DNA from 4 places in the Bradyrhizobium sp. NBAIM03 genome. Region 1 is predicted to be linked to each of the others. Evidence: predicted binding sites of a transcription regulator. Region 1 holds the regulator's gene; each other region holds the start of a gene.
What was found. The regulator PhoB, encoded in region 1, activates phosphate uptake and scavenging genes when phosphate is short. The targets are predictions, from matches to a motif close to TGTCATNNANCTGTCAT.
Positions count from the first base shown of each region.

Region 1 (7,721 bases):
ATCCTCGACCCCAAGCTCGACCTCAACCTGCTCCGCGCCCGGGTCGGCATGGTGTTCCAGAAGCCGACGCCGTTCCCGATGACGATCTACGAGAACATCGCCTTCGGCATTCGTCTCTATGAGAAGATCTCCAAGTCCGAGATGGACGACCGCGTCGAGAAGGCGCTGCGCGGTGGCGCGCTGTGGAACGAGGTCAAGGACAAGCTCAATGCCTCCGGCCTGTCGCTCTCCGGCGGCCAGCAGCAGCGCCTCTGCATCGCCCGCACCGTCGCGGTGCGGCCCGAGGTGATCCTGTTTGACGAGCCCTGCTCGGCGCTCGACCCGATCTCGACCGCCAAGGTCGAGGAGCTGATCCAGGAATTGTCCGAGAACTACACGATCGCGATCGTCACCCACAACATGCAGCAGGCGGCGCGCGTTTCCGACAAGACCGCCTTCATGTATCTCGGCGAGTTGATCGAGTTCGACGACACCAGCAAGATCTTCACGTCGCCGAGCGATCGGCGCACGCAGGATTACATCACCGGCCGGTTCGGCTGAGGAGACGGAACATGGGTTCTGAACATACCGTAAAGGCTTTCGACAGCGACCTTCAGGAGCTCACCCGCCTGGTCGCCGAGATGGGCGGCATCGCCGAGCGCATGATCGTCGATTCCGTCGACGCGCTGATCCGCCGCGACGTCGCGCTCGGCCAGCGCGTCGTCGCCACCGACGTCGAGCTCGACGCGCTGCAGAAGCGCATCGAGGAGCGCGCCGTGCTCACCATCGCCCGCCGCCAGCCGATGGCCGTCGACCTGCGCGAGATCGTCGGCGCGATGCGCGTTGCGACCGATCTCGAGCGCATCGGCGATCTCGCCAAGAACATGGGCAAGCGCGTCGCGGCGCTGGAGACGGATTTCCATCCGCTCAAGCTGTTCCGCGGCCTGGAGCACATGACCGACCTCGTGCAGCAGCAGGTCAAGTCGGTGCTGGACGCCTATGCCGCGCACGACCTGCCGGCGGCGATGGCGGTGTGGAAGGGCGACGAGGAAGTCGACGCCATCTGCACCTCGCTGTTCCGCGAGCTCCTCACCTACATGATGGAAGATCCGCGCAACATCTCGTTCTGCATCCACCTGATGTTCTGTGCCAAGAACATCGAGCGGATCGGCGACCACGCCACCAACATCGCCGAGACCGTGTTCTACATGATCGAGGGCCAGGCGATCACCGACAAGCGGCCGAAGGGCGACATGACGACCTTCGCCACGACGGTGCCGAACACCTGACGACTTAAGGAGCTACGACCACATGGGCGCACGCATTATGGTGGTTGAGGACGAGGAAGCTCTCACCGAGCTTCTTCGCTACAACCTCGAAGGCGACGGCTATGACGTCGAGACGGTGATGCGCGGCGATGACGCCGACACCCGCCTCAAGGAGCACATTCCCGATCTGATCGTGCTCGACTGGATGCTGCCGGGCCTGTCAGGCATCGAGCTGTGCCGGCGGCTTCGGACCCGCCCCGAGACCAAGCAGCTGCCGATCATCATGCTCACCGCGCGCGGCGAGGAGAGCGAACGGGTGCGCGGGCTCGCGACCGGCGCGGATGATTATATCGTCAAGCCGTTCTCGGTGCCGGAACTGCTTGCGCGCGTGAAGGGCCTGCTCAGGCGTGCGAGTCCCGAGCGCCTCGCCACCGTGCTCGCCTATGGCGATATCGAGCTCGACCGCGACAAGCGCCGCGTGGCGCGCTCGGGCCGGCCGATCGATCTCGGTCCGACCGAATATCGCCTGCTGGAGTTCTTCCTGGAGCATCCCGGCCGCGTGTTCTCGCGCGAGCAGCTGCTCGACAGCGTCTGGGGCCGCGACATCTACATCGACGAGCGCACCGTCGACGTCCATATCGGCCGCCTGCGCAAGCTGCTCAACCTTGGCCGCGAGCAGGACCCGATCCGCACCGTCCGCGGCGCCGGCTACGCGCTGGACGATCGCTTCGCGAAGGCTGAGCAGACGTAAGGCGCCAGCGACAGCTGGTTTGGCGAACTGCGGCGCCGATCTCGGCCGTCATCCCGGGGCGCGCGCAGCGTGAGCCCGGGATCTCAGCGCGAGCGCTTGCGCTATTCGCGATTAGCCACAGGACGTGGTTTGGCGAAGACTCGGAGTGACCATCTCGCGCAACGATTGCGCCCCGCGGTTACGGATCCCGCATTCGCGGGGATGACACCGAGCGATTGGGAGCCGTCATCGTGTGGCGGCTGCAGTCTTGGCGATCAAGCTTGGCGATCAAAGCTTGGCGATCAGGGAATTCCGCAAGCTCACCGCGTGCCCGGTTTCGGTGCTGCGCGACGGCGATCCGCTGCGGGCTGATAGGCCACGCGCGAATGCTGGGCACAATAGGGCAGGCCGGAGAGCGCCTTGCCGCCGCAGAAGAAGAAATCCGGGCTCGAGGGATCGCCGACCGGCCAGTGGCAGGTCGCCTCGTTCAATTCCAGCAGCGACAGCCGCTGGCTCATCGGCACCACGTTGTCGTAGGTAACCGGCTCGGCTTCCAACTCGACCTCGAAGGCCTGCGCCAACGCGGTGTTGCCGCGCGCGACGGGGCGGGTCACCCGCATCATATGCTGCGCGGGCCGTGCCTTGCGCGGCCGCGGCGCTGCCGATGAAGGGCTCTTGGCGCGGCCGGACAGGCCGAGCCGGTGCACCTTGCCGATCACGGCATTGCGGGTCACATTGCCGAGCTCCGCCGCGATCTGGCTGGCCGAAAGTCCGGCCTCCCAGAGCTTCTTCAGCTGCTCGACGCGATCATCGGACCAGGTCAAAACCGTCATTGCACCCTTTCCCTCGCTGCGGGCCTGCCATCCTGGGGCCTTCGCAGCGAATGCTTTAGCCTTGAAAAACCCGTGCCGTCAGAATCCCTTAAGGCTCGCCGGGCGCGCTCAAGACGCCCGAACGTTTACGCCGGTACATGAGGACTTCTGGGATCAGAACTGCTGCACGAGATGTCGTATCTGACAGTCCAAACGCTACAATATGGCGTGACTCCCGCGCAAGAGTCCGCCGACTCGCTTCCACATGTTCCGTGGTGAAAAACCCGCAAAATCGGCACCGCAAGACTACGGAATCAGCGTTTCGCGAGGCTTTCCGGGCGGCATTGACACCCGTCTTGCCAGGCATAAGATAGTGCCACGTGCCGCCCTTAAAAGGCGGCACGTTTCGTTTTCCGGGGCCGGTCGATGGTGCGTCGCGCAATGCATGCCTCACACCGTCCGCAACATTCAAGTGACGTCATGACTAACAGCGCAGCGCCGCATTTGCTCCCCGTTTTCGCCAGGGCCGACCTCGGTTTCGAGCGCGGCGAAGGCTGCTGGCTGATCGCGACCAACGGCGATCGCTATCTCGATTTCACCTCGGGTGTCGCGGTGAATGCGCTCGGCCATGTCCATCCCGCGCTGGTCAAGGCGTTGCAGGAGCAGGCGACCAAGCTCTGGCACATGTCGAACCTGTTCCAGAGCCCTGACGGCGAGAAGCTCGCAAGCCGCCTCTGCAATGAGAGCTTTGCGGACTTCGTGTTCTTCTGCAATTCCGGCGCCGAGGCGCTGGAAGGCGTGATCAAGCTGGTGCGCCACCATCACTTCTCCAAGGGGCATCCGGAGCGTTACCGCATGATCACCTTCGAGGGTGCCTTCCATGGCCGCACGCTGGCGACGCTCGCCGCCACCGGCTCTGCGAAATATCTCGAGGGCTTCGGTCCGCCGATGGACGGCTTCGATCAGGTGCCGCACGGCGATCTCGACGCCGTGAAGAAGGCGATCGGTCCGCACACCGCCGGCATTCTCATCGAGCCGATCCAGGGCGAGGGTGGCGTTCGTTCTGCACCTCACGCCTTCCTGAGGGCGCTGCGCGAACTCTGTAACGAGCGCGGCCTGTTGCTCGCCTTCGACGAGGTGCAGACCGGCATGGGCCGCACCGGCGAGCTCTTTGCCTACAAGCGCACCGGCGTCACACCGGATGTGATGTCGCTCGCCAAGGCGCTCGGCGGCGGCTTTCCGATCGGCGCGGTGCTGGCGACCGCGGACGCGGCGGCCGGCATGGGGCCCGGCTCGCACGGCTCGACCTTCGGCGGCAATCCGCTCGCGATCTCGGCTGCCAATGCCATGCTCGACGTCATGCTCAAGCCCGGCTTCTTCGACCACGTGCAGAAGATGTCGCTGCTGCTCAAGCAGAAGCTCGCCTCCGTGATCGATCGTCATCCCGAAATCGTCAGCGAGGTGCGCGGCGAGGGCCTGCTGATCGGTATCAAGGCGGTGGTGCCCTCGGGCGATCTCGTCGCGGCGCTGCGCGCCGAAAAGCTGCTCACCGTCGGGGCCGGCGACAATGTCGTGCGCTTCCTGCCGCCCCTGATCGTCACGGAAGCGGAGATCGAGGACAGCGTCGGCCGGTTAGAGCGCGCCTGCGCTGCGATCTCCTCCAGCCAGACCAAGCGGGCGGCAAGCTGATGAGCACGACGCCCAACAAAGCCCCCAAGCACTTCCTGGACATCAACGAGCTGCCGCTCTCGGAGCTCAAGAGCATGCTCGCCGCCTCTTCGGCGATGAAGGCGAAGCAGAAGGCGCAGCAGCCGGTCAGGCCGCTCGAAGGCAAGACGCTGGCGATGATCTTCGAGCGTCCCTCGACCCGCACCCGCGTCTCGTTCGACGTCGGCATGCGCCAGCTCGGCGGCGAGGCGATCATGCTCACCGGCGCCGAGATGCAGCTCGGCCGCGGCGAGACCATCGCCGACACCGCGCGGGTTCTGTCGCGCTATGTCGACGCCATCATGATCCGCATCCTCAACCATGATGCGCTGCTGGAGCTTGCGGCCAACGCCACCGTGCCCGTCATCAACGGCCTGACGCGGCGTTCGCATCCCTGCCAGGTGATGGCCGACCTCATGACCTATGAGGAACATCGCGGCCCGATCGAGGGCAAGACGGTGGCCTGGACCGGCGACGACAACAACGTGCTGGCGTCCTGGGCCCATGCCGCCGAGCGCTTCAAATTCCAGCTCAATGTCGCAACGCCGCCGGAGCTCGCACCGAAAAAGGCCATGCGCGACTGGATCAAGGCGACGGGCGCGCCGATCGTGCTCGGCACCGATCCGGAAGCCGCCGTGCGCGGCGCCGATTGCGTCGTCACCGACACCTGGGTGTCGATGGGCGACAAGGAGGGCGAGCACCGCCACAACGTGCTCAAGCCCTACCAGGTCAATGCCAAGCTGATGTCGCTGGCGAAGCGAGATGCGCTGTTCATGCATTGCCTGCCGGCCCATCGCGGCGAGGAGGTCACCGACGAGGTGATCGACGGGCCGCAATCGGTCGTGTTCGATGAGGCCGAAAACCGCCTGCACGCGCAGAAGGGCATCTTGGCCTGGTGCTTCGACGCGGTGAAGTAGGCCCGCCAGAGGCCCCGCTGCGGCCTCACACGCAATTGTCGTCCCGGACAAGCGCGCCAAAAGCGCGCGCAGATCCGGGACCCATAACCACAGGAAGTCGTTTGGCGAAGACTCGGAGTTGCCATCTCGCTCGATGACGTGGTCCTGTGGTTATGGGTCCCGGGCTCGCGCGTTGCGCGCCCCGGGACGACACCGAGCTTGCTGTAGCGTTGTGCACCCTCATCGCATCCGGAACGCGCCCCTTCCATTTCCGCCCTCCGACCCCAGATAAAGCGCCATGGTTTCCCAATCTCCTGACATGAACACCGGGCCTGAAGGCCCGGTTCGCGCGCCATCATCGGTTCCGATCGATGACGCCGTGCTGCCTTACGAGGTCGACGCGCTTGACGTGCGCGGGCGCCTGGTGCGGCTTGGCCCCGCGCTCGACGACATTCTCACCAAGCACGATTATCCCGCAGCCGTGGGCAAGCTGCTCGGCGAGGCCATCGTGCTGACGACGCTGCTCGGCTCGACGCTGAAATTCGAGGGCCGCTTCATTCTTCAGGCCCAGACCGACGGTCCGGTGTCGTTCCTGGTGGTCGACTACAAGGCCCCGGACCGCCTGCGCGCCTATGCGCGCTTTGACGCCTCGCGCCTGGGCACGGCCAAGGATTCCGGCACGCTGCTCGGCCGCGGCCATCTCGCCATGACCATCGACCAGGGCCCCGACATGAGCCGTTACCAGGGCCTGGTTGCGCTCGACGGCGGCAGCCTGGAAGACGCCGCCCACGAATATTTCCTGCGCTCCGAGCAGATCCCGACGCGCGTGCGCCTCGCGGTCGGCGAGGAGTGGCGCTCGAGCGACGGCGGCAAGCATCGCTGGCGCGCCGGCGGCATGCTGATGCAATTTCTGCCGAAGGCGCCGGAGCGCGCGCGGCAGGCGGACTTGCATCCCGGCGATGCGCCCGACGGCACCGAGGTGCACAGCGTCGCGGAAGACGATGCCTGGGTCGAGGCACGCTCGCTGATCGAGACGGTCGAAGACGTCGAGCTGATCGATCCCGAGCTCTCCGGCGAGCGGTTGCTCTACCGCCTCTTCCAGGAGCGCGGCGTGCGTGTGTTCAATCCGCAGGTGCTCGAGGCGCGGTGCTCCTGCTCGCGCGATGCGGTCGCCGCGATGCTCAAGAGCTTCTCGCACGACGACCGCGCCGCCATGGTCAAGGACGACAAGGTCGTCGTCACCTGCGAATTCTGTTCGTCGGTGTACCAGTTCACGCCGCACGAGGCGGGCGTCGAGGACGCCTGAGCCTACCCGCGTCGCTGCACTCGCAATGTCGAGTGGAGCAGTGCCACACGCGCGGTGTCATCGCCCGACTTGATCCGGCGATCCAGTACTCCGAGACGATGCTGATCGAAACGAGAGGCCGCGGCGTACTGGATGCCCCGGTCAAGCCGGGGCATGACAGTTGTGAGTGTTACGGCGAACTCGCCTCTCTAATTCAACACCCGCTTGTTGTCGGGGCTGTCCAGCGAAAACGTCGGCACGTCGATCTCGAAACGCTCGCCGGTTTCGCTGACCATCTGGTAGCGGCCGGTCATGAAGCCCGAGGCGGTCGAGAGCGGCACGCCGGAGGTGTATTCGAAGCGTTCGCCGGGGGCGAGGATCGGCTGCTCGCCGACCACGCCTTCGCCCTTCACCTCCTGCTGGCGGCCGGAGGCATCGGTGATGATCCAGTGCCGTGTCTTGAGCTGCACGGTCTCCTCGCCCGAATTCGTGATGACGATGGTGTAGGACCAGAAGTAGCGCGAGCGGTCGGCCGACGATTGCTCCGGAACAAAGTTCGGCTCGACGGTCACTTCGATCTGGCGGGTCACGGCGCGGTACATGGCTGTCATCATACCGAATCCGCCTCGGGAACCAAACCCCGCCGGCGGCTTTGGCGACATCGTCCCGCCAGAATTGGAGGAAAAGCACACCACCGAGGGAGACACCCTTATGTGATCCGCGCGCTTTGCGAGACGACACCCGGACCATTACACTGCTTCGACGTCGCGATTTGCGGAACGGTTTCCAGGCCCCGATGACCATTGCCGACCAAGTGACGGGATCGACCATCGCAGGAACCGCGGGCGCCAAGCCTGCGGGGACCAAGGCGCGCGCCGCGGCACCGGCCATCACGCTGCCCGCCATCGGCGAGCGCGAGCTCCGGCTCGATCTGTTCCGCGGGCTCGCGCTGTGGCTGATCTTCATCGACCATCTGCCGCCCAGTCTGCTGACCTGGTTCACGATCCGCAATTACGGCCTCAGCGACGCCACCGAGATCTTCAT
Region 1 covers NZ_JADYVS010000007.1:182,126-189,846, reverse strand. Annotated here, with positions in the region: gene pstB (phosphate ABC transporter ATP-binding protein PstB) at 1-540, shown strand, start outside; gene phoU (phosphate signaling complex protein PhoU) at 552-1,268, shown strand; gene phoB (phosphate regulon transcriptional regulator PhoB) at 1,291-1,998, shown strand; gene I6F21_RS13065 (GcrA family cell cycle regulator) at 2,298-2,810, opposite strand; gene I6F21_RS13060 (aspartate aminotransferase family protein) at 3,270-4,478, shown strand; gene argF (ornithine carbamoyltransferase) at 4,478-5,413, shown strand; gene I6F21_RS13050 (Hsp33 family molecular chaperone) at 5,691-6,698, shown strand; gene apaG (Co2+/Mg2+ efflux protein ApaG) at 6,887-7,279, opposite strand; gene I6F21_RS13040 (OpgC domain-containing protein) at 7,474-7,721, shown strand, end outside.

Region 2 (7,185 bases), on a different contig from region 1:
AGAGTGGCAAGCCGGCCATCCCGGCTCAGCAGAACACGCCCTTCCTCAATCGCGTAGACGGTCCATCCATTGCTCAAGAGCGCGCCGACGAAATACTTTTGACCAGCAATGACAATATAGGGGTCGCTCCCGCGCCAAACAGCTTGGACCCCAATTGCGGGAGGCGTCTTCTCATCCTTGATAGCCACCGCATTGACGAGCGTATAAGCGCCATTGCTATTGTGATCAAACCGCTGCTGGACGTCTCGCCATGTGGCGAGCGAGGCGGGCGTAACTGAGCCATCGGCGGTGACAACGCCCGCCCCAGAGCCGACCTTGATGCCGACAAGTCCCGCTCTGTCAACTTCCTTTTGCAACCGTTCGGCAGCTGCATCGGTGGCCAGAGCATCAGGAGCGCTGAGCGCCAGCTTGGGCGCAATGTCCGGAGCAGGGGACGACGGACTTGACGCCACGGTGGTATCGGTCTGGACAAAACTGGATGAGACTGCGCCAACCGCGGCAGAGCTGATCAGGACCAAAGCGAGAAAGGCGAGCGATATATGCCGGCAGTCGATGGAGCCAGCTTGTTTGTAGTCCTCGATCGTCCAGCGAATGGACATCGCCCCGGCATGCAAAACGACAGGAAGAGGGACAACAATGGATTCGTTCGGTAAAACAGTCTCGTGCCCCTCGATCCTAACGTCCCTCGCAAGGGCCTCGATCTCGATTGAATTGGAATGAGGGGTGACACGAAGATGGTGCGGTTCGAGGCCTTGTTCGACGAAGATTAAGTCAGCATCGAGGCTGCTGCCAATCAGACACGATCCGACCCCCACTTTACTTGTCAGCCCGGAGTAACACCCCGACAACACTTCGAAATGCGGGCAATTTGGTTCATTCACGATCGGTTTCCTGAACAGCGAACGGAACCGTACGGCAAAACCGTACGGCCCGTGCGACTTCACAGACTAAGCAGCCGGGGAAAGTGGGGCGGCGACGTCGCCCCATCTCATCCCTTACTGCACCCGCTCATCGGCCGCTTTCTTGACGGTCGAGAGCTCGGTCGAGACGACGCGAAGTTCAACATCCCTCTCAGCAGCCTTTGTGCTGGTCAAGGTCAGAGCGGCGATTTGCCGTTGGAATGCCGCCTCTCCAGCAACTTCAGCAGCCGTGGAACCGGCTGCAGCAGTAGCGGTGCCGGCTGCCCCACCTGCAGTCGAGGTATGAGACGCACCAACGTTTTTAGACATACTATTCTCCTGTGTGCTCGAATTTCGCCGCGACGTGCGGCTCCTATTTCCTAACGTCGCAATATGCGACGTCAGGAATCCTCCTCTGTCTCGGCCATGACATCGTCGAAATGGCTCATTGCACTATTCGCAAATTGGAGAGCAACGGCTCCCAAAGCGACGCTGAACGCTTGCTGCATAGCGGCTTCTTGCGAGTTGCCGCCCATGGACGCGCCGCCATTTACGGGAATGTTTGCATCAGGCGATCCGGCATGATCGTCGCGCTCGCCAGGCTTGTGAGATCCTTTTTTGCCGCCGCTTTTGCCGCCAGCCGCATGGAGGTCAGCATCAACGTGCCCAGCGACGCTAGAGCTCGTAACGCGCATCGGGTTCTCCTATGTCAATTCGATCGTGCCAATGGAGGCAGTTTCCGCCCTCCACTATGCAAGTATTAGCTTTCGACAAGCTGACGAGTCGTAGAAAATGTAATGAGCCGATGGTCGATCATCATTATATGTCTTCACCAGCCGACCGTATTTGAACAAGTTGCCCGCGAAAGCTGGAGATCAGATGGTTAAGACAAACAATCGTTTGTGGAGCTTGATCGGGTGAGCACGTTGCTCATCGTTTCGAAAGCTTCAATAGCGAAATATCAAAGCCACCACTAACAAAAGCGTTTTGAGGCCGACGTGCTGCAATCTCGAACTCACGTCCCTTGCGATGCCTCCGAGCTCTTTCGACAATTTGCTTGGAGTCAGGCGAAGCGGCATGGAGCTTGACCTGGTCGGAGCGAGGCGGAAAGCCAGAGTGTTGACGGCCGATTCAGCGGCCAAGAGCGGTCTCTCGGTCCTGGCGGGCCCATAGCAGATCCGTCAATCGCGACTTACTTTCAGGGAGACCGAGCAGAAGCCCGCCACTCGAGAAAGAGCCCTTCGGACTTCTACCCGCTCTGGACCAATGTGCTCTCGATCCTTGCGCAACCGGCAGGCTCCGCGGCTGCGGCCGGTCTGTCGCGTAGTGTTAATGCATCGCGGTCTTGACAGGCGGCGTATGCAGTCGATGTGAACTTCACAGCGGCAGACTGGAGTTGAGGTCGGATTCGAACGATCGAGTGCGGCCAACATAGTTTGTACGCAGTGAAGAAGCCGAAATAAGTTCCTCGGATTCGGAGGCGGTCTCAAGTATGCTAGTAGAGCTTGCGCGACCTACTGCTCGGCAGAGAGGCCCAACCGCGCGGAGGCCGCGCAAGCTCGATTAGCGTTTCCAGCGTGATCCTGAGAAGATAGCGTCGCTCCGCCTAGGCATTAGCGCCTGCAGCTTGCAAGCGCTCGGATTCGATGCGAGCCTTCAGGTTATTCAGATAATCCTCCGCGTAGGACTGGGCCACCGAAACCGGCAGGTTGACGCCGGCCGTCGCGGCTTCTTGAATTGCCTGCTTCACCAAGCCTTCTCGCATTGCTAATTTGACTTCAGGTCCGGCGATGCAGCCCACCGCCTGTGCCGCAAGGCTCAGCCCGGCTTCTTCCAGCGCTTGCTTTATGTTGCCGCCACTGATGGCAGTGTGAAGAAGATTTGCAGCTTGCGCCTCGGCTTCGAGCACCATTGACGCCAGATCGGCCAATTCACCCAAGCCTGGAATGAAGCCAAGTACACCGACTGCTGTCGCGGCCCAGTCGAATACCTTAGAGCCAACTTTGAGCACGTCATTAAGTGCGTGCATGAAGGCGCCACCGTTCTTTTTGGGAGACTTGATGTCGGGCTGGTCTGCCACTCCCATCGTCATGTCCGCGACCGCGTCCTGCTCGGCAGGCGTTCGGACGGCATGCGTCTTCACTTGGTGAACGGTGCGGTTCGCACCCGACATGTTGTTGAAGAACTGGTTGAAGTCGGTGTTGCTGATGTTGCCGGAATCGACCGTATGGCCGCCGCCGAAGTCGAAGAACTTATGGTGGGTTTTGTAGCCCGTAATCGCGTTGTTCATCAACCCGAACAACACAGGATCGGAGAGCAGCTGGGAGGCCGCCTTTCGCACCTCGGGCGCGAGGCTCTTGTCATCCACCATGCTCGCCAGCTTTTCCCGGGTCAGATCACCCTTCCCGAAGAAAGCGTCTTGGTTCTTGCTGATCGTATTGAGCGTATCGAGCTCGGCTTGCGTGAGATTCATCGATGATGAAGCAACCTGCAGGAAGTCCTCTTTGTGGACCTTGTCTATCGAGCCTCCGTACAAGTGCTTCCATTCATCCGGGTGGTCGAGGAAGTATTGAGCGGCCGCGAGGACCTGTGGCGGGCATTTGCCGGTCTTAGCTTCGCCGTCGACGATCCGCTTGAAATCCGCAAGGCTCAGGTTCTTAGGCAGGTTGTCGGAATACCGATAGAGCTCGCGCAATGCATCGGTCTGGGTCATCACCGATGGCTCGCCATTCCGGGTGCCGTCGGAAGGGATGTAGTTTTGCGTATAGCTCTTTGCCCGCTGCTCCTGGAAAGCAGAAACCTGAGGGTGGTGATCGGAGAAGCCGGAGAGATCACCTGCTTTGATCTTCCCGCCGCAGCGGCCGTCACCTTGCGAGCCTATCGCATAGAAGAGCTCTGGGTCCTGTTGCAGAGCCTCGATCGCCGCCTTTAGATCCGGCGGTGTGGAGGGATCGTTGGCCAAATCTCCAAGAGATTTCCAATCCAGCGGGCATTTGTCTTTGTGTCGGTTCAGCACCGACACAATCTGCAGCTCGGCATCAGTCAGCGTGCCGCTGTTCCACGTGATCCTGGAGCTTTGTACGGGTGCCTCTGCAATCTTCGGGGCGCTCGCAGCGGAGGAGGACTCCGCGGAGGATGGCTCTGGGGCCTGCTGACATGCGTCCAGTGCAGCCTTGATCTCCGGCGGGAGGATGTTCCGCACCTCCTGCGTGAGTTCCTCCGTCAGCTGCTTGGCTGAGTCTGCAGCCGGCGGATCCTGTGCAGTCGAACGGTCATCGTCTTTCAACGAGAAACTAGCCAGCATCGCCTCGAAGTTTGAAAGATCCCGCGCCGATGAGGGTCCGGGGGCCAGCCCGGACAAGCTCGAGTTGGCGGTTAGTGACAGGTTGTTGACTGACATTATACGTCCTCTGATTTGAGATCGCACCACAAGCCGGTCATGTGGCGCAGCCCGAGAATCGCGACGAACAACGAGCAAGAAATGTCGATGGGCTTCGATGGCTCCTACCACTTGCTTCCGATTGCTCAGTGCGCCCCCAGCGCTCAGTTCCGCTACAATCTATAGGCACATCGCCGTCTAGATATTCACGCCACATGGTAGGTTCGATTAGCTTTCCAAAAGCTGACGGCGCTCAGAGGTTTCACAACGAGACGCGCAATGATGGTGTGAGAGGCGGTGATGGGTTCTCGATATCGGAATTGCCTTGCTTGTTATGCTCGATCGCTCGCCTCCGGGCCCACTAGCTCAAATTACAGAGGCCGAGTCTGCCGCTCTGCGGATGGTCACGTGCGATGATTCGTGAAACAAGGTCGCAGGTCTCCGCAGCATCTTATGGTGGAAATCACCCACGCGTAGCGACCTCGCGCCTGCGCCCCACCAGTTGGCGCTTGCGTAGATGCTCGAAGAGTCCGACGGTATTGTGCGGCCCCTATTGCCCCGAGCGGATCGAAGCTCAGCTGCACTCGGCATTCTTCATGTCATCATGCTTAGCCGCTTGGCGAGTGTTCGCTCGAACCCACAGGCCAAAGGGAAGGGTCCAGCGACGGTATGAGACGAATAAAACCTTCTTCTCGCCATTCCGCCGTGTGAGGCACACCCAGGATGGTGAACGTTGTTGTCCGGACACCCCTGGTAGGTATGAGATCGCGGCTTCTTAGCATTTCGATCTGAGCGGGCGTAGCTGTTTGGCCAGTGAAGACCCAGTCGTCCTTGGCGCGACGACCGTTCGCCATGGCGAAATCTCCAATTTCCGGCGGAGCAACCCCTGCGTGCAACGCGGGCCCAGCTTGAGACGGTCCAGCGTGAGGTGACCCGGCCCGCATGAGCCAAGGCTCAAGATCTTGCCAAACAAGGTCGTTGCCGAAATCGGAGGCGTCCGCGCGGTGTTGAGCGATCGGCTGTTGGGAATTGGACCGCTCGCCGCCGCTCAATGATGGCTCGACACGCGATGATCTGCCTCCGAGTTCCTGCCAAATTAGGTCCTGGCTGTATTCGGGTATTTCATGCAATGCCATTAGTTCACGCTCAAACTCCCTTGGACCGGCGGGCGATGAGGAGGAGTGGGACGCTGGGCTGTTGTCCGCCCGGCTTAGCGCGTTGAAGTCCATCCTGTTCCTCCTTTTGGACAGCGGAGTGGCTTTCATTCTTATGCGACGAAGCTCGTTTGCATGACGGACTTCGTGGAGTTGTTCAAAAGCTCGCATGAGGCGCTAAAGTGGAAAAGCACGCTCACCGATGCTGCTGGCATATTGCGCCACCCTGCGGCATCGGCCATCTACACATCCGCGCTCTGACAATGGCAGCAGTAGCTTTCGAAAAGCTGACAGAGGGCATAAGCAGACGCATTGCATCTCTTCGAGGCCATCTGTTGTCATCAAGTCATTTCTTACCTGCATCGGGTGTTTGGACCACGCCGTCTTGATGTGGTGCCTCCGGCGAAGGAGCGTCATTCGGTCGTCCTTCGCGAATGACCACGCTGGAGGATCCGCGAAACAGCATCAAAACCGACTCGTGCGGCGGCTTTTCGGCACCGCTCGGGTTTCGCCGTGCCTGTGCCTCCGCCGCAAGTCCTTTTACTGTTTGCTCCACAAGCGCGACAAAGCGGGGTGGACCAGAGGCGAAGACGAGGCCATCTCCCGGTACGGGTCTCACGATGTAACGCTCGTCGGAGATGTCGAGCGCATCGAGTGCCGCCTTGAACGCATCAAAGCTGATTGGACTCAAGACCAAAAGGCGGCTTTGCGCCTCATGCGCATCGGATACGTAGAGCACCAGCCCATCGTAGTACCATTGAAGATTGTAGAGATTAATCAGCCGTTCGAGGAACTCTCGCGGTGGTAGATCCGGCATTCGCCCCCGAATCCGACCCTTCACCCCGGTGCTGATATTGACTCTGATATTTAGGTTGTTGCCGAATTCCTGCAGTGCGGCCGCGAGGTCCTGATCCAGAACTGTGTAACTATAAGGCGTCGATGGCAGCGCCAGGGGAGCGCCGAGCGCCTCGACGACGCCAAAGCAAATGAAAACACCAGCATAGAGAACTTTCTTCAAGATGTGCAGCCTTGTGGATGGGATGAGCATTCCTGCTATTTTTACACTTGAGAACAAGCACCGGAATTTGTCCCAAAATTTGGAAGCCGATGCTTCGTCCCAAATTGGAAGCTAACCGTGATCATTAGATGACAGATGCTCGTCAGTTTTTGGTCAGCTTGCTTCTCTAAGGTGCGGCCCATTCGTGTGAACGAACGGCTCATCTCACCACGTGACAGAAATGATTTCCTCCATGTTGTTTGGCGTTACGTCGATCCCTGCCAACTCCGTAGAGTGTGCCTCTAACGGCTGTTCGCCGGCGCACACTCAGTTTGGCGAGAGTCTTGCGCAGGTGGCCTCGAACCAAGGTGTCGTCTCTTCTGTGACCGAGCACGCGCCAGCTCCATCGCTGCCGGAAGTGCAGCGCGCAGTAGCGCCGGCGAGCCCGCTAGGCGATCGCGTCCTTCAGAGCATTTCTGCTATCCACCAGGGCAAACCATTTCCGTCGGGTGCAGTTTCGCCGACGCTCGTCGGCGAGCCTAATCCTACCAAGAGTCTGCAGCTTGGGCCGGCCGCACAACCGGTCTTGCGTGTGCAGCAAGTGGAGGTGCATCCAGTGGGAAAACCGGAGGGTGCGGATCATTTCGACTCGGCGCTGGCGAATCTGCGGGATGTTTACAGCGGCGTCATCCAGGTTTCGCTCATCTCCAAGGGGACAGGTGCTGTCAGTTCGTCTCTGAATAAGCTTCTATCGGC
Region 2 covers NZ_JADYVS010000027.1:6,698-13,882, forward strand. Annotated here, with positions in the region: gene I6F21_RS30085 (FHA domain-containing protein) at 1-881, opposite strand, end outside; gene I6F21_RS30090 (nodulation protein NopA) at 996-1,229, opposite strand; gene I6F21_RS30095 (hypothetical protein) at 1,301-1,594, opposite strand; gene I6F21_RS30100 (HrpF/NolX family T3SS translocon protein) at 2,506-4,299, opposite strand; gene I6F21_RS30105 (secretin N-terminal domain-containing protein) at 5,779-6,480, opposite strand; gene I6F21_RS30110 (nodulation protein NolB) at 6,671-7,185, shown strand, end outside.
Region 2: a site for PhoB is predicted at 6,568-6,584, ahead of I6F21_RS30105 (secretin N-terminal domain-containing protein). Genes of this name have one in related genera too.

Region 3 (7,721 bases), on a different contig from region 1:
GTTCGCGAGAGCCGACGGGCAGATCTTGCGATCTGCCCGACTTGTCCAACGCTTCGTTTCCCTCAGGATTTCTGCTTGCGAATGCTGTCGACAAACTTGGTCAGTTCGATCACGGCGTCATACGCCTTGTGGTCGACCTCGACGTAGGGCAATTGCTTCCCCTCGTAAATCTTGTCGAAAGCCGCCTTGTCCTTCACCGCAATTTCCAGCACTGCTTTCTTGATCGCCGCCTTGAGGTCGTCAGGCAGGCTGCTGAGATAGGCCATCGGCGAGTTCACGATCTGCTCGGACTTCATGATGATCTTGAAATCAGCGGCCTTCGCCATGCCCTTCCGTTCCATCCGGAGCAGGTTCGATTCCTTCTCGTCGTTCCACCAGTTGAACGCCGCGTCGCAGGTGCCCTGGGAAAGCCCGATCACCGCGTTTTCATGGCTCCCCGAATAGACCACCTTGGCGAAGAACTTTTCCGGGTCGATGCCCATCTTGTTCATCGCGAAACGCGGCACGTTGTTGCCGGAAGTCGAATTGGGATCGACGAGGCAGAGGTTCTTGCCTTGCAGGTCCTTAATGTCCTTGTAGCTCGAATCGCTTTTGACATAGAGAACCGAGTAATAGCCTTTGGTGCCGTCGCCGTTCACCTCGATCGCGAACGGTTCGACCTTCGCGCCAATGATGTAGGCACGCGCGTAGGACGCCGGGCCGTACATCGCAATGTGAATGTTTCCTGCACGCTGACCTTCGATCACCGCGGCGTAGTCGTTGGCGATGCGCAGCGTGACCTTGGTTCCAAGCTCGCGGGACAGGTACTCCGTCAGAGGCGTCCAGCGGTTGGTGGTGCCGGAGGCATTCTCGTCGGGGACTTTTGCGAAGATCAACTCAGGATATTTTGCCTTCCAGTCCTGCGCCGCAGCGGCTGAAACTGAAAATGCCAGGGCCGCCGCAGCGGCAACGATCGTACGACGGTCTATCATGACGTCTCCCATTTCAAGGTTATGAAACTGTCGAGTTCCGGCTCTACGACCAGGCTCGATTTAAAGAAGCAGCGATCAGGCCACGGCAACCGTGCGGAGGGCAGGAACTGCCGTGCCGACCGATGCATCCGCGGGCGCAACATCCATGACTTCATTCGCCTCGAGATCGTACAGCTCGCGCGCGATATGATCGGTCAAGGCCGCCGGCGCGCCGTCGAACACCACCCGCCCCGCGGCCATCCCGATCAGGCGGTCGCAATAGCTGCGGGCGAGATCGAGCGAATGCAGGTTGCAGAGCACGGTGATACCGAAATGCTTGTTGATGCGCAGAAGCGCATCCATCACGATCTTGGTGTTGCGGGGATCGAGCGAGGCGATCGGCTCGTCGGCAAGGATAATGTCGGGCTGCTGAACCAGCGCCCGCGCGATCGCCACGCGCTGCTGCTGACCGCCCGAGAGCTGCTCGGCGCGCTGGGCCGCGATGGCAGCCATGTCGAACTGCTCGAGCGCCGACATCGCGATGGCCTTGTCTTCTTCGGGCCAAAGCTGCAGCAGCGACCGCCATGTCGGCACCGTCGACAGCCGCCCCATCAGCACATTGGTGAGGACGTCGAGCCGGCCGACGAGGTTGAACTGCTGAAAAATCATCGCCGACCGCGCACGCCACTGCCGCAGCTCCTTGCCGCGCAGCGCGGTGACGTCGACGCCTTCGAACAGGATGCGGCCTTCGGAGGGCTCGGTGAGGCGGTTGATGGACCGCAGCAATGTCGACTTGCCGGCGCCGGATCGCCCGATCACCCCGACGAAGCCGCCAGGGGAAACTTGAAACGAAGCATCGTCCACAGCGGCCTTCGCGCCGAAGCGACACGTCAGACCTTCAACCACCAGCATCGAGGGGCTCCAGAGTAGCTGGAGCCAACCGCTAACGCCCGTGGTTAACACTTGTGTGACAAGGCTGCTGCAGTGCGGCCATCCTACGCACGTCATCCCCTGTCATCTCATTGTCACGACACCGTCATCCGGCCGCTCGAAGAAAGACTCCCGCCCTCGCACTTCGGATGCAACATGGCCAAAGCTCTTTCGGTTCAGCCGACCGTCGATCCCTCGGCCAAGCTGCATGAGACCAGGCTTGGCGCCTACACCGAAGTCGGCGCGCGCACGATCCTGCATGAAGTCGCGATGGGCGATTATTCCTATGTCGTGAACGATGCGCAGATCACCTACGCCACCATCGGAAAGTTCTGCTCGATCGCGGCGATGACCCGCATCAATCCCGGCAACCATCCGATGCATCGCGCCACTCAGGCGCATTTCACTTACCGATCCAGCGCCTATTTCGAAGGTGAGAGCGACGATCTCGAGTTCTTCGACTGGCGCCGCCGGCATCACGTTCATATCGGCCATGACGTCTGGATCGGCCATGGCGCGATCGTGCTGCCGGGCCGCAACATCGGCACCGGCGCGGTGATCGCCGCCGGCGCGATCGTCACCAAGGACGTGCCGGCCTACAGCATCGTCGCCGGCAATCCGGCCCGCATCGTGCGGCGGCGATTCTCGGAGGAGATCGCCGGACGGCTTGCAAGGCTTGCTTGGTGGGACTGGGATCACGACAAGTTGCGCGAGGCGCTGCCCAATTTCCGCAAGCTCGGGATTGAAGATTTCCTCTCGGCATACGAAGCAAAAGCGAGCTCACTCGCCAATTCTCCTGCCAGCAAACGAAGCGCGGTCGCGTGACAGACATATTCATCGAAGGCGGCCGGGCCCTGATCGGCGCCGAGCTCGTCGAAACCTCTCTTCTCGTCTCCGGAACAGACATTGCAGAGGTCGATGCTTCTCGCGGCCGGGCGCGGCTGGCACTGGATGCCCGTGACCTGCTGGTGCTGCCCGGCATCGTCGATCTGCATGGCGATGCCTTCGAGCGGCAGATGATGCCGCGCGCCGGCGTCGACTTTCCGATCGACGTCGCGCTCGCCGACAGCGACCGCCAGGCGATCAGCAACGGCATCACCACCGTGTTTCACGCCACGACCTGCTCGTGGGAGCCGGGCCTGCGAAGCGCCGACAATGCGCGCGGCCTGATGGAGGCGATCGAGCGGCAGCGTCCGCAGTTCGCTGCCGACACCCGCTTCCACCTGCGGCACGAGACCTTCAATCTCGATGCCGAAGCGGAGATCGCACAGTGGCTCAGCGAGGGCCGCGTCGACCTGTTCGCCTTCAACGATCATATGGACGGCGTCGTTGCCGACATCTCCAACCCACGCAAGCGCAACCGCATGGTGGAGCGCACCGGTCTGTCGAGTGAAGAATTCGACCGGCTGGTCGAGCGCGTGGTCTCGCGCGCCGACGAGGTGCCCGCCTCGGTGTCACGCCTGGCCGCCGCGGCCCGCGGGGCCGAGGTGCGGATGCTCTCGCACGACGATTCGAGCCCGGCGATGCGCCGGGACTTTCGCGAGCTCGGCGCCTTGATCGCGGAGTTTCCGATCAACGAGGAGACGGCGCAGGCTGCGGCCAGCCACGGCGATGCCATCGTCTATGGCGCGCCGAACGTCGTGCGCGGCGGCAGCCACACCGGCTGGACCAGGGCCTCCGACATGATCGCCAAGGGGCTCTGCTCGGTGCTGGCGTCTGACTATTATTATCCCGCGCAGCTGCTCGCCGCGTTCCGCCTGGCCGCCGATGGCGTGGTGCCTCTGGCTCAGGCCTGGGATCTGGTCTCCGCCGGCCCGGCGCGCGCGACCGGCCTCACCGATCGCGGCCTGCTCGCGGAGGGACGCCGCGCTGACATTCTCCTCGTCGACGACAACGTGAAGCTGCGGCCGCGGCTGATCGCGGTGATCTCAGGCGGCAGGCTCGTGCATCTCACCGACGCGACGCGGCTGCTCACCGCAGTGGCGGCCCCGCGCGAGACTGTCGTCGCGGCGTAAATTGGTTATGCTGAGGCAATGACAGGTTTCCCCCGCTACGCGATCTATTTTGCCGCAGGCCGCGACAGCGCCCTCTCCCGCTTCGGCGCCGAGCTGCTCGGCTATGACGCCTACAGCGGCGGCGAGATTTCGTTTCCAGAGCAGGCGCTGCACGCCGCGCCCGACTGGCGCGAGCTCAGCGCCGATCCCCGCAAGTACGGCTTTCACGCCACGCTGAAGGCGCCGATGGCGCTGGCGCCCGGCAAGACCGAAGCCGAGCTGCTGGCCGCCTGCGAGGCGTTCGCGGGCAAGACACGGCCTATCCCGGCAATCCGACCGATGGTCGATGCCATCAGCGGCTTCATTGCCGTTATTCCGGCCGAGCCGATGGAAACGCTCCAGCAACTTGCCGCTGATTGCGTTCGCGAGTTCGACCCGTTTCGCGCCGCGCTGACGGCGGAAGATCGCGCTCGGCGCAAGCCGGAGAAGCTCAGCGAGCGGCAGCGCGATTATCTCGACCGCTGGGGCTATCCTTACGTGATGGAAGAATTCCGCTTCCACATGACGCTGACGGGGCGGCTGGATGCGGAGCGGCGCGGGCCGATCCTTCAGATGCTGCGAACACGGTTTGCGGCGCTGGGGATCGAGACGCTCGCGATCGATCGCATTGCCCTGTTCAAGCAGGATGATGCCAAGGCGCGGTTTCGCATCATCGGCGAGTGGGCTTTGGTGCGGTAGACCTCAGCGCGAGGTCGCAAGATTGAAAGCGAGCGCCACCGCGCCAACCAGAACGAGGCTGATCGCCCAGGCTGCATCCAGGTTGAACCAGCTTCGCGAGACGAACGTCAGTCCCAGATGGCGGTAGACCAGCCACGCCAGACATCCGCCGGCGCCGACCATGGCGGCAACGTGCACCAGCGACACCAGCACCGCCATCCCGAGATTTGCCGTCATCAGCGCGCCCGCCGCCTGATGGCCGGCATCGAGCTTGAAGGCCTGGCAGAGCCCGAGATAGATCGGCACGAGCATCAGGGCAGCGCCGTGAGCGATGGCGACGGCAAATGACCAGAGCACCAATTGCGTCGGCGGAATTCGTGCCAGCGCGCGCGGATGACGCCGGTCGATCAGCCGGTAGACGCCAAAGCCGATGACGAGAAGACTCGCGACGATCTGGATTGGACGCTGCCATTCGGCCAGTACGAGCAGGAAGGCGAACGGCAGCAGCACGAGAAGTGTTGCCAGGAGGTGCCCGGCCGCCAGAGCCCACAATGCACGGAAGAGCGCGAGGGGGCTCTTGTCCATGAGCCCGGCCGAAACGGCGAGCGGCCATCCCATTCCCGGATTGACCCCGTGGTAGAGACCGCTCGCAACAAGCGCGAGCCACAGCCAGCCAAGGGCCGGGCTCGCCTGCGTGCCATCTAGACCGACGGGTAGCAAAATGAGTCCGTCGAACAGTCGCCGCCCTCGAGCCTGATCTGGTGCGCACGATATCCGTCGGGGAAGCTCACGAAATAGTCCTTGTCGAGCTCGAGGCCGCCGTTGCGACCGACATTGGCCATGACTTCCACGCCCGGAACCCCGTCGGGATAGAACTGGTCGTCCCAAGTGGAATAAAGCGAATTGGTCCAGTACACGCGCCGGCCGTCGCGGCTGATCTCGACCATCTGCGGACCCGCCGCAAAGGGCTTGCCGTTCGGATGGGGCGTGCGGCGCGCGATGCCGCCGATGTGGACTGAGCCCGCAAGCTTCGGCTTTCTGGGATCGCTGACGTCGTACTGGCGCATCTCACCCGTGCCCCAGCACGAGACATAGAGAAACCGGTCGTCCATCGACAGGTCGATGTCGGTCACCAGCGGCGGCACGGCGCCAAATCCCTGCAGCAGCGGCGGCAGCTTCTCCTTGGGCGCGGGTTCGGGAGGGATCGTCGCCGTTTTCTCGGCATGGAATTTTCCGCCCTCGCGCCACCAGGTCCAGATCGACGCTTCGAGGTTGGTGGTGTCGACCACGACACCGACGAAGCCGTACTCGCGAACCGGATCGTGCGCGGGGCGCACCTCCAGCGCCATCTGATGATTGGCGCCGAGGTCGATGGTCTGGACGTTGCGACGGGCGCGAAGGTCCCAGAAGTGGAGACGATGGCCATACTTGTTCGCCAGCAGATCTTCCGGGACGATCCCGTTCTCGAACTGCGGCGGTAACGCCCATTCGCTCGTCACCATGTAATCGCGCGGCAGATTCCACCAGAAATCATAATGCAGCGTTTGCGGGCCACGGTCGATCTCCCATCGTCCAAGAACTTCGAACGTCTCGCAATCCATGATGAAGACGCCCGGAGGTCCGTTGGTGCCGTCCTTGCCGCCGCCACCCAGCGTGCTCACGTAAATGCCGTCCGGCCCGCAATGGATCGTGTGCGGCCGCGAGTAGCCGGTTTTCTTGAAGACCTCCTCTGGCTCGATGATCTTGTGAATCTTGGCCTTCGTCGGATCGGGCTTGGTATCGATCACGTAGATCCGCGACGAGCGCAGCCCCGGGATGATGAGATAGCGCCGCTCGATGAAGGCGTGTCCGGCGAGCGGCGACAGGGCGGAGGAGCAAGCATTCCAGCCGAAATGGTGAAACTCATCACCCTTGTTGGGCATCGCTACGGTATGGACGATCTGGCTATAGGTCGGCGATCCCGGCTTGACGTCGATGACCGCGAGAGCATCCGGCTTTGAGAAATCCGGACTGAGCAGCAAGGTGTAAGCAAAGTTCTCCGCAGGCGCTTCCATCGCAAGCTTGGGCGAGGCGTGAAAGGTAGGATCCGGCCTCATCGTCATGGCACTGCCTCCCTGTTCTGTCGGTTTGCACCAACCTGGCTCGGGATAGTGGCAAAAGAAGAGCTGTTGCGCGATGTCCTGAGAATCTCCGCAAGGCGCCGGTTGGCGCGCGTACATTATGCCATCGCGGGGCTATGGGGAACGGCCCGGCACGCGCTAATTCGACGCCTTCAGGCGAAATGGGCATCCCTCGTTCATTTCGAGCGAGGGCGCACAAGTCGCTCCTCGCAGCCTTCGTAGGGTGGGCAAAGGCGCAAACCGCCGTGCCCACCGCTCTTCCCGCGGGCGCGCAAGTTGGTGGGCACGCTTCGCTTTGCCCACCCTACGACAGCTTCACGCAATGACGGGGGAGAGAATTACTTCCCCCACCTGAGCGCCAACGCGTCGCGCTCCTTGGCGAGCTCCAATAGCCCGGCGCGCGTCGCCGGATGCAGCGGCTGCAGCGGATGGCGCACCGCCTCCGACTTGATCACGCCGCCGGCCTGCATCATCACCTTGCAGGCGATCAGGCCGCATTGGCGGTTCTCGTAGTTGATCAGCGGCAGCCAGCGCTCGTAGGCGGCCTTCGCCTTTTCGCGATCGCCCGCGAAATAGGGATCGATGATCTGGCGGATGCCGTCGGGATAGCCGCCGCCGGTCATGGCGCCGGTGGCGCCGGCGTCGAGATCGGCGAGCAGCGTGATCGCCTCCTCGCCGTCCCAGGGGCCCTCGATGTCCTTGCCGCCCGCCTCGATCAGGCTGCGGAGCTTCGAGGCCGCGCCCGGCACCTCGATCTTGAAATAGCGGATGTTGGAAAACTCGCGCGACAGCCGCGCGAGCAACTCGACCGACAGCGGCGTGCCGGCAACCGGCGCGTCCTGGATCATGATCGGGATGTTGATCGCGCCGGAGAGCACCTTGAAGAATTCGACGATGCCTTTCTCGGGGACGCGAAAGGTCGCGCCGTGATAGGGCGGCATCACCATCACCATGGCGGCGCCGGCCGCCTCGGCCTGCTTGCTGCGCGCGGCGCATACGGCCGAGCTGAA
Region 3 covers NZ_JADYVS010000015.1:118,777-126,497, reverse strand. Annotated here, with positions in the region: gene phnD (phosphonate ABC transporter substrate-binding protein) at 63-971, opposite strand; gene phnC (phosphonate ABC transporter ATP-binding protein) at 1,047-1,862, opposite strand; gene I6F21_RS22645 (chloramphenicol acetyltransferase) at 2,037-2,705, shown strand; gene I6F21_RS22640 (alpha-D-ribose 1-methylphosphonate 5-triphosphate diphosphatase) at 2,702-3,895, shown strand; gene I6F21_RS22635 (DUF1045 domain-containing protein) at 3,914-4,612, shown strand; gene I6F21_RS22630 (hypothetical protein) at 4,616-5,209, opposite strand; gene I6F21_RS22625 (selenium-binding family protein) at 5,293-6,693, opposite strand; gene I6F21_RS22620 (dihydrodipicolinate synthase family protein) at 7,050-7,721, opposite strand, start outside.
Region 3: a site for PhoB is predicted at 1,963-1,979, ahead of phnC (phosphonate ABC transporter ATP-binding protein). Genes of this name have one in related genera too.

Region 4 (7,721 bases), on a different contig from region 1:
GAACAAGCGCTCGCAGGCCGGATTGAACAGCAGGATGCGGTCCTGCGCATCGAGCAGGATGACGCCGTCGACCGCGGTCTCGACGATCGCGGTGAGGCGCGCCACGCTCTCGCGCATCGCGCGCTGGGCGTCGCGGACCTGCTGCAGCAGCAGCGTGGCGTCGCGGCTCTTGATTTCCTCCTCCTCGAGCGCGGCCTGGACCTGTCGCAGCTCGAACGGCGAGGGGATCGTGAGGATCTTCGGCAGCAGCGGCCAGAGCGCGGCGGCGGTGAAGACCGACGCGACCGCCGTGGCGGCCTTGAGCATGCCCTCGATGCCGTAGATCGGAACCCAGAGCGTATAGATCGACAGCACGTGGGTCAGGCCGCACGCCATGATGAAGATCGCGAACGCCCAGTAGACCCAGCCGAACTTGAGGTCGCGCCGCTTGGTGACGAGAATAGCGAGGGCGAACGGGATCGAGAAATAGGCAGCGGCAATGCTGGCGTCGGAAACGACGTGAAGCCAGATCAGCTGAGGCTCCCACAACAGGCAGATGCCGTGCGGCGACAGCATGGACGAGTCGAGGAGACGTTCGAAGAAGGCCCACATCGTTCCACCCCAAGGAGTCTTGTTCAGGTGGCTTGCGGGGCCGGCGGCCCGCAACATGGGGGCGCTGGACGGTTCCACCACCTGACGTCTCGCGTAACCGGCGAAGCACGCTAAGGTACGCGACTATAGCAAGGGTCCGGCGCCGTTGCATTTTCAAGCCCGCATCATTTCGGGCCTTGGTCCGCGCGGTGTCCGACTGATTCGCAAGGCGCGCAATCGGTTCGCGAATCACGCCTGGCGGCGGCCCGGCGCGCTTGCTGACGTTCCACGGTCGCGCTACGAGAGGCCATGGCGGCCTCCTCAAGCACATGTCTCCCGCGATGACGACCCCGGTCGCACTCACCATCGCCGGTTCCGATTCGAGCGGCGGCGCCGGCATCCAGGCGGACCTGAAGACCTTTGCCGCGCTCGGCGTCTATGGCGCCTCCGTGATCACGGCGTTGACGGCGCAGAACACGCGCGGCGTGACCGGCATTCACGCGGTGCCGGCCGGGTTCGTCACCGAGCAGATCGACGCGGTGTTCTCCGACCTCGACATCGGTGCGGTGAAGATCGGCATGGTGGCCCAGGCCGCCAGCATCGATGCCATCGCGGCCGCGCTGTCGCGCTGGGCGCCGCGGCATATCGTGCTCGATCCCGTCATGGTGGCGACCTCCGGCGACCGCCTGCTCGCCGCTGAAGCCGTCGACGCCCTGCGCGCCAGGCTGATGCCGCTGGCTGCCGTGATCACGCCGAACCTGCCGGAGGCTGCGGCCCTGCTCGATGCGCCGGTGGCGGCGAGCGAGGCCGAGATCGAAAGCCAGGGACGCCGCCTGCTGGCGCTGGGCTGCCGCGCCGTCCTGATCAAGGGCGGGCACGGCGAGGGCGCCGAGAGCACCGACTATCTCGTCACTGCCGAGACCGCGATCGCGCTCGCCGCGCCGCGTGTGGCCACCCGCAACACCCATGGCACCGGCTGCTCGCTGTCCTCCGCCATCGCGGCAGGGCTGGCCAGGGGCGAGGACCTCGAGGCCGCCGTGCGCAACGCCAAGGCCTGGATCAGCGCCGCGATCGCCGCCGCCGACCGCTTTAGCGTCGGCCACGGCCATGGGCCGATCCATCATTTCCACAAGTTCTACTGAGGCGGGCTTGCTTCGCCTCCCCCGCAAGCGGGGGAGGGAGCGCCCCCACCCTGCGGCGCCATGTCGCCTGATTGTCGCATGCGACTGATATTCGCGGGGAGGGCGAGGCAAGGCGTGATTCGTATTTGAAGGTGCCTCAAGGGTTCAATCGGTCATCCCCCTGTCACGGGACATTGTTACAGGCTGGCGCATGGGAAGTTACGATGTGAGTGACGAGAGCCCGGAGCGGCGCTTTCGCACGTTGTTCATCTCCGACGTCCATCTCGGGGCCCGCGGTTCACAAGCCGATCTTCTGCTCGACTTCCTGCGCTACCACGATGCCGATACGATCTATCTCGTCGGCGACATCGTCGACGGCTGGGCGCTGAAATCGAGCTGGCACTGGCCGCAATCGCATAACGACCTCGTCCAGAAGCTTTTGCGCAAGGCGCGCAAGGGCGCCAAGGTCATCTACATTCCCGGCAATCACGACGAGTTCCTGCGCAACTATTACGGTACGCATTTCGGCGGCATCGACGTGGTCGAGAACACGGTTCACACCGGCGCCGACGGCAAGCGCTATCTGGTCATTCACGGCGACATCTTCGATCTCGTGGTGCAGAACGCGCGCTGGCTCGCCCATCTCGGCGACAAGGCCTACGACTTCGCGATCCAGATGAACCGCCTGGTCAACTTCTTCCGCCGCCTGTTCGGCGTGCCCTATTGGTCGCTGTCGCAATGGGCCAAGCAGAAGGTCAAGAACGCCGTCAACTATATCGGCGCCTTCGAGCAGGCGCTCGCCGCCGAGGCGCGGCGTCACCAGGCCGACGGCGTGATCTGCGGCCACATCCACTACGCCGTGATCCGCGACGAGGCCGGCATCCGCTACATGAATTGCGGCGACTGGGTGGAGAGCTGCACCGCCCTGGTCGAGCATGACGACGGTCACTTCGAGATCATCACCTGGGCGGATCAGTTGCGGAAGCCGGAGCAGGTGCCACAGGTCGCAGCCAGAGCTGCATAACAAGGACCACTTGATGCGCATCCTGGTCGCGACCGACGCCTGGCACCCGCAAGTCAACGGTGTGGTTCGGACGCTGACCAAGCTCTCTGACGCTGCAAAAGCGCTCGGCGTCGAGTTCACGTTCCTGACGCCGCAATCGTTCCGCACCTTCGCGATGCCGAGCTATCGCGACTTGCGCCTCGCCATGCCGCGCCCGGCCCGGATCGCAAGGCTGATCGAGGAGGCACGTCCCGACAGCATCCACATCGCGACCGAAGGGCCGATCGGCCTGATGGTCCGCCGCTATTGCCGCCAGCGCAAGCTGCCGTTCACGACCAGCTTCCATACCCGCTTTCCCGAATATGTCCGCGCCCGCGTGCCAGTGCCGGGCTCGCTGATCTGGCGGGCGCTGCGGCGCTTCCACAGCGCCAGTCGCGCCGTGATGGCGGCGACGCCGGCGCTCGCGCGCGAACTGACCGAGCGCGGCTTCGAAAATGTCGTGCTGTGGCCGCGCGGCGTGGACACCACGTTGTTCCACCCGCGCGTCATCGATCTCTGCCTGCCGGCACCCGTGTTCCTGTCGGTCGGCCGCGTCGCAGTCGAGAAGAATCTCGAGGCGTTCCTCGACCTCGACCTACCCGGCACCAAGGTGGTCGTCGGCGACGGCCCGGCGCGCGCCTCGCTGGAAGAGGTCTACCCCGATGCGATCTTCCTCGGCGAGAAGCACGGCGAGGAACTGGCGGATATTTACGCGGCCGCCGACGTGTTCGTGTTCCCGAGCAAGACCGACACTTTCGGCCTGGTCCTGCTGGAGGCGCTCGCGAGCGGCCTGCCGGTCGCGGCCTTCCCCGTGAAGGGTCCCCGCGACGTGATTGGCGATGCGCCGGTCGGCGCGCTCGATCACGATCTGCGCAATGCCTGCTTCGCCGCGCTCGATATCTCCCGGCAGGACTGCGTCGCGTTCGCCGCCAATTACACCTGGGAGGCCTCTGCAACGGTCTTTATCGACAGCATTTTGGCGGTCGGGGCGGTGCTGCCCGGTCGGAACGCCGCGGAACAGCCGCGCCAAGTCGCCTAGAGCTATCTCGATCCGATCGATCGAAATAGCTCTAGATTCTTGTTTTGACGCGTTTTCTTCACGCGAACCGGGATCCACTTCGCGCGAAAACGCTATGGGGAAATCCTCTCGCGGAGGTGTCTTGCCCGGGCCTGATCGGCCGCGATAACATTCCGCCATGACCGAACAGGCCCTTCCGGTCGGCCCTGCCGACATCGATGCCGCAGCGCGCGTGATCGCGCCTTACGCCATCCGCACCCCGCTGTTGTCCTTCCCCGTGCTCAACGAGCGCGTCGGTGCGAAAGTGTTCCTGAAGCCGGAGATGCTTCAGCGCACCGGCTCGTTCAAGTTCCGCGGCGCCTTCAACAAGGTGTTCTCGATCCCGCAGGACAAGCGCGCCGGCGGCGTCGTTGCGTTCTCCTCCGGCAACCACGCCCAGGGCGTGGCGGCGGCGGCAAAGATCCTGGACATGCAGGCCACCATCGTGATGCCAGCGGATGCGCCGCTGTCGAAGCGCGAGCGCACCAAATCCTACGGCGCCGAGGTCGTGCTGTACGACCGCGACAAGGACGACCGCGAGGCGATCTCGCGCGGCATTGCCGAGAAGCGCGGCGCGACGCTGGTCAAACCCTACGACGATCCGTTCGTGATCGCAGGGCAGGGCACCGCCGGCCGCGAGATCGCCGAGGACATGGCAACGCTCGGCCTCGGCCCCGACATCGTGGTGGCGCCGGCCTCCGGCGGCGGCTTGATCGCGGGTGTCGCGACCGCCGTGAAGGCGCGCTATCCGCAAGCCGAGATCGTGGTCGCCGAGCCCGAGGCCTTCGACGATCACGGCATTTCACTCAGCGCAGGCCATCGCGAGCCGCATCCGCCGGCCGGCCGCACCATCTGCGATGCGCTGATGGCCCTGATGCCGGGCGAGATGACGTTTGCGATCAACAGCAAGCTCTTGGCGCGCGGCGTCACGGCGTCGGACAAGGAAGTCGGCGCGGCTGTCGCCTTTGCCTATCGCGAGCTGAAGCTGGTGGTGGAGCCCGGCGGCGCGGTGGGGCTTGCTGCGCTACTCGCGGGCCGCCTTGATGTGGCCGGCAAGAACGTCGTCATCGTGCTGTCAGGCGGCAATGTCGATGCGGAACTGTTCGCGGAGCTGGTGGCCTGATCGTCATTCCGGGGCTCGCGCAGCGAGAGCTATGATGCGCAATTGCGCATCTGAGAATCCATAACCACGATCGGGAGTATGGATTCCGGGCCTGCGCCTTACGGCGCATCCCGGAATGACCAAGAACAGACATGAAGAAGGGGCAGAGCGTTTCCGCTCTGCCCCTTTATCGTCTCGCTCGCCGAAATCAGCGCATGAAGCCGCCGCGACGGTTGCCGCCATTGTTCATGCTCGGCGCCTGGTTCATCGACTGCCGGAAGTTGTTGTTGCTGCTGACCATGCGGCTCGGCATCGTGTTGAGCTGCGGACGGGTGTTCTGCACGTTGGTCTGCACCTGCACCTTATTCACCGGGTTATTGTTGAGCTTGACGATGCCGGTGTTGCCGTTGTTGAGCCGGATCGGGCGGTTCGGAGTCTGCACGTTGACCGGCTTCGACTCGATGTTCGGGCCACCCTTGCCGACATTCACCGGCATGGTCACGATCTTGCCCGGCTTGATGGTGCCGCCATTCGGCATGGTGCTGGTCGCAGGCAGGGTCACGATCTTGCCGATGCCGACCTTGCCGTTGACCGTATTGGTCGGCGCAGGCAGCGTGACGATCTTGCTCGGGGTCTGCGGCGGCGTGCCGTTCTGCGGGTTCGGCTGGTTGTTGCCCGCAGGCAGGGTGACGATCTGTCCGCCATTGCCGAGCTTGCCGACGACATTGCCGTCGAGCGGCTTCTGCACGACCGGCAGATTGCCGTTCACCTGCTCGCCATTGCCCTGCTGCATCAGCGGCATGTATTTGGGCTGGCCGAGATTGCCGATCTTGATCGTCGGAGCAATGGTCTGCGGCGCCAGGAACTTGGTCGCCTGCATCAGGGGGATCTGCTTCGGCTGCACCTGCAGCTTCAGCGCGACCTGCGCATAGGGACTGTTGCCGTAGCTGTCATAGAAGCTCTTGTAGGCGAGCGGCGAGTTGGCGAGCACCGCCTTGTGCCAGGCCTGCGAGATCAGGATGTTGTTGAGCAGCCAGCGGATGTGGTCGCACAGCGGGTCGTGCGGGTACATCCGGATGAACTCCTGATAGTACTCCGGACGGCCCTCGGACACGACGTAGTCATAGGCCTGGCGGGTGGAGCGGCTCGGCAAATTGGAGGCCATCTGCACGACCGGCGCTTTCACCGGCGCGCGGTTGGCAGCAACGGCGGTGTCACCGAAGAAGGTGAAGTCGCTCGTCAATGACGAGCTCTCCCACGGAATCTGCGCGCCGCTGGTGGTCTGGTTGACCTGCAGGCGCACGCGCTTGAACAGCTGCTCGATCGGCACGTTGGGCTCGCGCGCGACGTTCAGGAACGCCTGTGTGTACGGGCTGTGGCCATTGGTGCCGTCGAGCGCCTCGGCACCTGGCGCGGTCGAGTAGCCGACGATCGAGCCGTTCGGCGCATCGACGATTGCCAAGCCTCGGCCGGCGTCGTTGATTTCAGGGAAAGGGTTGTTGCGGCAGGCATCGAGGATGACGATGCGCATGCGGCTCGGGATCGTCTCCAGCGTCGACATCACGTCGACGAGGCGCAGCGAATTGTTGACCAGCTCGGTCGGGCTGGAGACCTTGGCGTCGACCGGAACGAGATAGTTCTCGCCGGCGAGCTGCACGCCGTGACCGGCGTAATAGACCATCGCCACCGTGTTCGGACCGCGCGAGGCGACCTTGGCGGAGAAGTCCTGGACGACGCGGAGCATGTCGTTCTGGGTCAAGTCGGTCGCGGCGACCACTTCGAACCCGGCGGAGTTCAGGAACTGCGCCATCGACTGGGCGTCATCGTCGGGGTTCGCAAGCTGCGGAGCGTTCTGGTAGTTGGCATTGCCGATCACCAGCGCCACCCGCTGCTCCGGGCCTTGCAGCGCGGTGGGGGCAGGCTGCACCGGGGCGACTTGCGCGGAAACGGGCCCGCAGGCGAAGCCGAACAGGCTTCCCAGCAGGCTCGCCGTCATGAAAAAGGGCTTTAGGCGGAACATGGCGTGCTCCTTTGGCACTCATCTCGATGCGAGATTGGTTGCGCGCAAGCTTGGCCGCGTTCGAGCCTTGCGGTCCGTGATCCCCGTCACCATGGTCGCCTCCGTGATCTGAATCACGCTCGGAACCTGCTATGGTCAGCGTCGATTGGGAGGACGTCCGCCACATGCTGAAATCGATCGATCCGATCCTCACCCCCGATTTGCTCTGGCTGCTCGCCGCGATGGGCCATGGCGACGACCTCGTGTTCGTCGACGCCAATCACCCCGCCACCCGGATCGCGCAGAGCACCTCGTCGCAGCGCCTGATCCAATTGCCGGGCATGACGATGGAAACTGCCATCCGGGCCATCATGTCGGTCTATCCGCTCGACGAATTCGATCCCGATCCCGTGCGTGTGATGATGCCGGTCGACGATCCCGACCGCGTGCCCGAGGTGCAGCGCGCCGTGCTCGCGGAGATCGCACGTGCGGCTGACCGGCCGGTCACGCCCGGCAAGCTCGCGCGTCCCGATTTCTATCGCGCGGCAGCGGCAGGCTTTGGCGTCGTGCAGGTCGGCGACAGCAGGGGCTATGGTTGCTTCCTGATCAGGAAAGGCGTGATCGGCTAGTAGGGCTGCGTCGATAGACGCAACGTGAGATCAAGTCGGCCGTTTCATCGTCTGCGATGCTCCCGCGCGACCATCTGCCAGCACTCGAATTTGAATGGCGTTCGAGCAGGCGAGCGTCTATCGTCAATTCATGTCTCGCCTTCTGTGTCTCTTCGTTGCTGTCGTCCTGTCGCTGCTGCCCACTGTCGCGCCCGCCGAGCC
Region 4 covers NZ_JADYVS010000032.1:54,579-62,299, reverse strand. Annotated here, with positions in the region: gene I6F21_RS32715 (PAS domain-containing sensor histidine kinase) at 1-591, opposite strand, end outside; gene thiD (bifunctional hydroxymethylpyrimidine kinase/phosphomethylpyrimidine kinase) at 912-1,712, shown strand; gene I6F21_RS32705 (UDP-2,3-diacylglucosamine diphosphatase) at 1,903-2,715, shown strand; gene I6F21_RS32700 (glycosyltransferase family 1 protein) at 2,729-3,772, shown strand; gene I6F21_RS32695 (threonine/serine dehydratase) at 3,930-4,913, shown strand; gene I6F21_RS32690 (caspase family protein) at 5,101-6,912, opposite strand; gene I6F21_RS32685 (RbsD/FucU domain-containing protein) at 7,077-7,520, shown strand; gene I6F21_RS32680 (hypothetical protein) at 7,615-7,721, shown strand, end outside.
Region 4: a site for PhoB is predicted at 1,863-1,879, ahead of I6F21_RS32705 (UDP-2,3-diacylglucosamine diphosphatase). Genes of this name have one in related genera too.